2 regions of the Pantoea phytostimulans genome follow, and region 1 is predicted to be linked to the other one. Evidence: predicted binding sites of a transcription regulator. Region 1 holds the regulator's gene; the other holds the start of a gene.
What was found. The regulator PurR, encoded in region 1, represses purine synthesis genes. The targets are predictions, from matches to a motif close to CANGCAAACGTTTGCNTG.

Region 2: the regulator PurR is predicted to act here: its motif matches at 1,494-1,511, upstream of purT (formate-dependent phosphoribosylglycinamide formyltransferase).

Annotation. Positions count from the first base shown of each region.
Region 1 covers NZ_CP173698.1:901,689-905,521, forward strand. Annotated here, with positions in the region: gene punC (purine nucleoside transporter PunC) at 1-512, opposite strand, end outside; gene punR (DNA-binding transcriptional activator PunR) at 620-1,525, shown strand; gene purR (HTH-type transcriptional repressor PurR) at 1,522-2,547, opposite strand; gene ACF2G4_RS04340 (YnhF family membrane protein) at 2,825-2,917, shown strand; gene ACF2G4_RS04345 (C40 family peptidase) at 2,961-3,737, opposite strand.
Region 2 covers NZ_CP173698.1:1,383,374-1,387,206, forward strand. Annotated here, with positions in the region: gene ACF2G4_RS06560 (prolyl oligopeptidase family serine peptidase) at 1-611, opposite strand, end outside; gene ACF2G4_RS06565 (tellurite resistance TerB family protein) at 727-1,383, opposite strand; gene purT (formate-dependent phosphoribosylglycinamide formyltransferase) at 1,549-2,727, shown strand; gene ACF2G4_RS06575 (bifunctional 4-hydroxy-2-oxoglutarate aldolase/2-dehydro-3-deoxy-phosphogluconate aldolase) at 2,764-3,402, opposite strand; gene zwf (glucose-6-phosphate dehydrogenase) at 3,594-3,833, opposite strand, start outside.

The DNA of each region.
Region 1 (3,833 bases):
ACTGCTGTGAGTGTCAAAACCAAAAAAATTGAACGCCAATGAAAATGACCGATAAGCCATGCGCCCAGCAGCGGCGCAAGCGCAGGTGAAAGTGCCACCAAAGGCATAATCGTCGCGAATACCTTATTCGCGCGCGCCTGCGGATAGCGATCAACCACTAAAGCCTGCCAACTCACCGCTGCGGCACAAACACCTACCGCCTGAATAAAGCGCAGCACCAGCATCAAAATAGTGTCAGTCACCCACAACATGCCTGCACAGCCCAAGGCAAACAGCGTCAGGCCTGCGAGTAAAACGGGCTTGCGCCCAATGCGATCAGACAGCGGTCCCCAGAAAAGCTGCGCGCAGGCGAATCCCGCAAGGAACAAGCTCATGCTGGCACTGATGATACCCGGTGACGTATTAAACGTTTGTTGCATGGCGCCGAACGCGGGGAGATACATGTCTGTTGCTAAAAAGCCCAGCATACTGAGCAGCGCAAGGTAAGGGATAAAGCTCTTATTCGATAACATCTTTTTCTCATTTTTGCAGAATGAACGCGGCAGAGTGTAAAAGGTGCGTTTAAACCTGTGAAACGTTAATATTTGCCATTGGCTGTTAAAAATTTTGAAGGCAGATTATGTGGTCAGAATATGCATTAGAAGTTGTGGATGCGGTAGCGCGCGGTGGAAGTTTTAGCGCAGCCGCACAGGAACTACACCGCGTTCCTTCTGCCATCAGCTATACGGTACGGCAGCTTGAAACCTGGTTGGCGGTTCCGCTATTTGAACGTCATCATCGCGAAGTGGTTTTAACCCCCGCAGGCGAACATTTTGTCCGCGAAGGACGCACTGTTATCAAAAAAATGCTGGCAACCCGACGTCAATGTCAACAACTGGCAAATGGCTGGCGCGGGCAGTTAAGCATCGCGGTAGACTGCATTGTTAAACCAGAACGAACGCGGCAGTTAGTGAAAGACTTTTATCGTCATTTTCCCGACATGGAATTAATCATCAGTTACGAAGTGTTTAATGGTGTGTGGGATGCCTTAGCAGACGGGCGAGTTGACGTCGCGATTGGGGCAACCCAGGCTATTCCTGTGGGCGGACGCTTCGCCTTTAAAGATATGGGCGCGCTCAACTGGCGCTGCGTAGTGATGCGTGAGCATCCTTTAACACAGGCAGAGGCATTAGATGATGACACTTTGCGCAGTTGGCCGTCGTTGGTATTAGAAGATACATCACGGGCGCTGCCGCGTCGTATGACCTGGACGCTGGACAATCAGCGACGTTTGGTCGTGCCGGAATGGCAAACAGGGTTGGATTGTGTTTTGGCGGGGTTATGCGTTGCCATGGTGCCGGGGCATCTGGCTCGCCCGTTACTCGATTCAGGTGAACTGGTTGAGCTCACGTTACCGGAAAGTTTTCCAGAAAGTCCTTGCTGCGTAAGCTGGGCGGAAGATCGCGCATCACCGGCGCTGGGTTGGTTGCTCAGCTATCTAGGTGATGCGCAAACACTTAATCAGGAATGGTTAAGTGAGGATTAACGGCGGTAATCGCGGAAAGGGCCATAACCGACTGAGCGACGCTCAATCAGTGTGGGATGAACCTCAATGGTCTGAGACTCTTCGCGTTTACTGGTAATACGATCCAACAACATATCCAACGCTTTTTCCCCCAACTCCGCTTTTGGCTGATGCACGGTAGTTAATGCGGGTGCGAAATAGCGTGCGTTGCGCACGTTGTCATAACCGATCACGGAAATATCTTGTGGGACGCGTAATCCCATTTCATCTGCGGCACAAATGGCACCCATCGCCATGATGTCACCACCACAAAAAACGGCAGTCGGTCTTTGTTTCTGCGAGAGGATTTGCTGCATCGCCTGATAACCTGACTCAGGCTCGAAGTCACCTTGTACGATCCACTCTGCGCGAGGCTGGATATTGGCTTCTTCCATGGCCTTCAGGAAACCTGCGTGACGTCCGCCACCCGTGTTGCGTTCCATTTGGCCCGGAATTGCGCCAATGTCGCGGTGTCCACGTTCGATTAAATAGCGCCCGGCAAGATAACCGCCGTGGAAGGCGTTATCGAGCACGGTGTCGGTAAAATCGCCACGCGATTCACCCCAATCCATGACCACCATGGGAATATTGCGATTTTCTTCCAGCATCTTCAGCAGATCGTCTGGATATTCGGAGCACATCACCAATAAGCCATCAACGCGTTTCTGCGCCATCATGGACAGGTAAGCGCGCTGTTTTTGCAAATCGTTATGCGCATTACCTAAAATCAGGGTGTAGCCTTTGTCAAAACAGTGATTTTCCACAGCCTCAATGATTTCAGCAAAGTAGGGCGCTTCGCTGGAGGTGGCGAGCAATCCCAGCGTTTTGGTGTGATTTACCTTCAGGCTTCGCGCCACTGCGCTCGGCGAATAATGCAGCTCCTGAATGGCTTGCCAGACCGCATTACGCGTTTCCTCTGCCACGAAACGCGTTTTATTAATGACGTGAGAGACGGTCGTTGTAGAAACTCCCGCGCGTTTCGCCACATCTTTGATTGTTGCCATGAAAAAGAGACTCCCGAGCTTATCTTAACTAGTTGATAAGCATGATGTTAAACGTTTGCGTCAACGTAGGGTTTTGCCCGCAAATATACTGCTTTTTTGCCGGTAATATGGCGTCTGTGCGGAAAAAAAAGCCAAAGGAAGACAGCGAACGGAACCGACGTTGCGCGCGTTGCGCAACAAAGGCGGGATTCTAACAAGGCTGAACGGATAAAACGAGATTTTTACTGGGCCTTATGGGAAAATGCTTTACCCACACAAACTGTGAGGCCAAGGAGAGATGATGAGTACCGAGATGAAACTGGCATTGATGACCACTGGCGGGGCATTATTGATGATCGTCGCTTTTAGCTTTACCGCTATTTTGCATTAATAAAAAAAGCCGGTTTAACCGGCTTTTTTTATGCTTAATGATTCTATCGTATGGTTTTCGGCGTCATCATTCGTCGGGCACCAATATAATGACGCTGCCAGTAATCTTCGCCTAATGCGCTGATCTGAATATCTTTGCCGGTGCGCGGCGATTGAATAAACTTCCCATCGCCTAAATAAACGCCGACGTGATCGGCGGTGCCGCGTCCATTGATGCGAAAGAATACTAAATCACCTTTCTCAAGCAATTCTCGCTTGATCGGCGCAGCATCACGCAGGTGATACATCTCATTGGCGGTACGGGGGATTTTAAACTTCAACAAATCTTTGTAGGCATACCATACAAGACCGCTGCAATCGAACCCGGTATGTGGAGAAGTACCGCCCCACTGATAAGGTTTGCCCAACTGGCCCATGAGTTTTGCCATCGCTGTCTCGCGCGCTTTTTGATAGCGCTGACGATGGGCCTTACTCATCTTAATCGTACCGAGCTCATTGGTTTCGGCTGCGATAACTTTTGATGAACGCTGGCGACCGTAATGTTTACTTGAGGATTTAAGCGTAATTTTTTTAGCGGAGGTATTATGTGCAACTAACTCGACTTTCTTCTGTTTTTTGAGTTTAAGTTTTTGAACGGAAGTCAGACGGGATTTCTTAACTGCGGTTTTTACCGGGCGTCGTTTACGCCGCTCATCTTCGCGTGCACTTTTTTTCTCTACTTTATGCTGGCTGGCCTTAACCGGCGCATGCGGTGAAGCAGATGCGACGTTAAAGAACAGCTGGGCAAAAGCCAGTATGAAAAGCGTAATGATTAGACGCATAGTCCGGTTACAGTTGAGCTGTCAGGTTAAAAACGGCCATAACAGGGTTGGAAAAATCTGATCCAGGATCAGTGCCGAGGCCATTCTAGTCCAGAT
Region 2 (3,833 bases), 480 kb from region 1:
CGCCACACCTGATACGAGAGCAAAGTTTGTGCATGTTTTTGCACATAATAAACCGTACGCGAATCATTGCCCCAGGCGAAGCTGGAAGAGGCATTTGTCAGCACTTCAGGATACCAACTGCCGCTTTGCAGGTTGCGAAAGCGAATGCCGTATTGACGCCGCGAAAGAAAATCTTCTGCCAGCGCCATGACTTTATTGTCTGGACTGATGTGTAACGCGCCCATCGTGTAAAAATCACTGTGGGAAGCACGCTGATTGGCGTCGAGTAATAGCGTCCACTCATCGTCAGGATCACTGCTGGCGGGCTGCCGATAATAGGCTGCGTATTCATTGCCGCTTTCGTAACGACTTTGGTAGCGATAGCCATTTTTTACGTAAGGCACTGAATGGTCCTGCGGTGGCAAGCGGCCAATGATCTCTTTAAGAATCCGATCTTGCAGCGGCTGCTGCGAAGCCATGATTTTCTTGCCGTAATTATTTTCTGCTCGCAGATAATCGAGCACTTCGCTGTTTTCACGTTTGTCATCGCGCAACCAATAATAATTATCGACGCGCGTTTCACCATGCAGCGACATTTCATGAGGAATTTTTTTCGCAATGGGTGCTTTCATGACATCCGTCTCCGTGAAAGTAATGATCTGTAAGCGTGGCATCTCTGACCGAAGATGCCAAGCGAAGACATGTAAACGGAGCGGTGACAGGCCATTTTTTGTCGCCAGAGGCAGATTAGCTGGCTGGTAAGCGGGCTTTTTCCTCAGCAATATCTTTTTGAATATCATCGCGAACATCCTGGGGAATCTTCAGTGCATCACCCAATGCCGACAGATAACTTTTCTCCATAAAATGGTCAACATCGATCGCCGCACAGCTGAGAAAGTAGAGTTCCAACGCCTCTTCTTCATTTTTCACCTCCGCTGCCAACCATTGAGGATCAAGCGGACGATTCATCGCCTGCTGAATCAAACGCTCTGCATCCTGACCATAACCTGATTGGTGAATATTTTGTTCGATGGCTGCGCGCTCCTGCTCGTCAATATGGCCGTCACTTTTTGCAGCAAAGACCAGCGCGGTAACCAGCCGCTCAGCGCGAAGATCAACCGGCGTCTGCGCCGTACCAAAGCCAGGCTCGTCCTGATGGGATTCGCGTATGCGCTGTTTGTACTTATTCCACAATACCACTCCCGCTGCGGCACCCCCGCCAAGCAGCAGTGCTTTTCCGCCATATTTGGTGAGCAGCTTGCGTGACGACTTGCTGGCGATCAACATCGTCGCTAAGCCTCCCAACGCGCCGGGGGCCAGCATGTCGCTTAATCCGCCAGACGATTTTCCGCTTCCACTTTTCTTCGCCAATACCGACTGAATTTGTTGCAACCAGTTATTCATCATCCACTCCTGATCGTGTTGTTAGCTCCCCATCCTGACAACCAGGATGTCAGGAAACGTCAGAGCGAGAAAAGTAAGGAAAAAGCGTGCAGACAACAGAGAAGGATGAGTACGCAAACGTTTTCGTTTATACTGCGCGCGCATTTTGACTGCTTAGGTGAATTTATGACGACTCTCGGAACTGCGCTGCGCCCTGCTGCAACGCGTGTGATGCTGTTGGGCTCAGGCGAACTGGGCAAAGAAGTGGCGCTGGAATGTCAGCGTTTGGGTGTGGAAGTGATTGCCGTCGATCGTTATGCCGATGCGCCAGCGATGCACGTTGCGCATCGTAGCCACGTCATCAACATGCTGGATGGCGACGCGTTAGCCGCATTAATTGCACTCGAGAAACCGGATTTTGTGGTGCCGGAAATCGAAGCTATCGCCACCGAAAAGTTGGTTGAGCTGGAGCAGCTTGGTCAGCGCGTGGTGCCAACGGCGCGTGCCGCACGTCTGACCATGAATCGCGAAGGCATTAGACGCCTTGCCGCTGAAGAGTTGTCACTGCCAACGTCCAGTTACCGCTTCGCCGATACCCAGGCCAATTTCAATGCAGCCGCGGCTGAAATCGGTTTCCCCTGCATCGTTAAGCCGGTGATGAGTTCATCCGGCAAAGGTCAGAGCTTTATTCGTGAAGCCAGCCAGCTGGACAAAGCGTGGGATTACGCGCAGCAAGGCGGCCGTGCCGGCGCAGGTCGCGTGATCGTAGAAGGTGTGGTGAAGTTTGATTTTGAAATTACGCTGCTGACGATCAGTGCAGTGGATGGCATTCATTTCTGCGCGCCCATTGGGCATCGTCAGGAAGAGGGAGATTATCGCGAATCCTGGCAGCCGCAAAAGATGAGCGAACTGGCGCTGAAGCGTGCGCAAGCCATCTCTGAGCAAGTGGTAAAAGCGCTCGGCGGATATGGCCTTTTTGGCGTTGAACTGTTTGTTTGTGGTGATGATGTGGTGTTTAGTGAAGTTTCACCGCGCCCGCACGATACCGGCATGGTCACGCTGATTTCGCAGGATCTTTCTGAGTTCGCCCTGCATGTTCGCGCTTTCCTGGGTTTACCGATTGGCGGTATTCGTCAATACGGCGCTTCGGCCTCGGCCGTTATTCTGCCGCAACTCACCAGTCAAAACATTCAATTCGTGAATGTCGAAGCGGCACTGGGCGCAGGTTTACAGGTTCGTCTGTTCGGCAAGCCTGAGATTGATGGACAGCGTCGCTTAGGTGTGGCGTTGGCCAGCGGAGAGACGACCGATCAGGCGATTGCACGTGCAGTGGCCAGCGCGGCGTCAATCACCGTTCAGGGTTAATGCCATGCGGTGAGCTTCGCGCTCACCGCACGCCGGTTATTTCGCGCCTTCGACAGCTTCACGCGCCAACTGAGTAATACGATCCCAGTCACCAGCTTCCAGCGCATCGTTCGGCACCAGCCATGAACCGCCAATACACAACACGCTTTTCAGCGCCAAATAGTCACGATAATTGGCCGGCGAGATGCCGCCAGTTGGGCAGAAGCGCACCTGCGGGAAAGGCCCGCTGATCGCCTGTAACGCTTTCACGCCGCCATTGGCTTCGGCCGGGAAGAATTTAAATTCGCGCAGACCATAATCCATGCCAGTCATCAATTCAGAGACGGTACTGATACCCGGAATCAGGGGAACCGGGCCATCCACCGCTGCTTTCAACAGTGATTCGGTAATGCCCGGGCTGATAACAAACTGAGCGCCCGCTTCGGTCACTTCTTGCAGCTGCTGCGTGTTGAGCACGGTGCCCGCACCGACAATCGCGTCTGGCACTTCTTTGATCATCGCGCGTAATGCATCCATCGCGACAGGCGTGCGCAGCGTCACTTCCAATACTTTCACACCGCCCGCCACCAGCGCTTTCGCCATGGGTACTGCGTGTTCCAGCTTGTTAACCACGATAACCGGGACAACAGGTCCGGTTTTCAGAATCTGTTCTGCACTCGTTTTCCAGTTTTTCATCACTTCCCCTTGCTTGAGAATGTCGGATTTAGCCGCCCGACTTTGACAACCCTGTGAATTAGCGCAACTACCATACATGATTGGCTTCCGGGCCGTCCATTGAACTCACCGATTTTTGAAACGCCAGTTCAATTATTTGAAGCAACGCCAGATACAAAAAGGCCCGCACGCGGCGGGCCAACTTGTTTTAGTTATTCGAACTCATTCCACGAGCGTCCATCACGGGTAATCATGGCGACGGAAGCCACCGGCCCCCAGGTTCCCGCCTGATAAGGCTTGGAAGAGTCGCCATCGGCCGCCCATGCGTCGATAATCGAATCTACCCACGTCCACGCTGCTTCCACCTCATCGCGACGTACAAACAGCGCCTGAATGCCGCGCATAGTTTCCAGCAGCAAACGTTCATACGCATCCGCCAGATGTGACTGGTT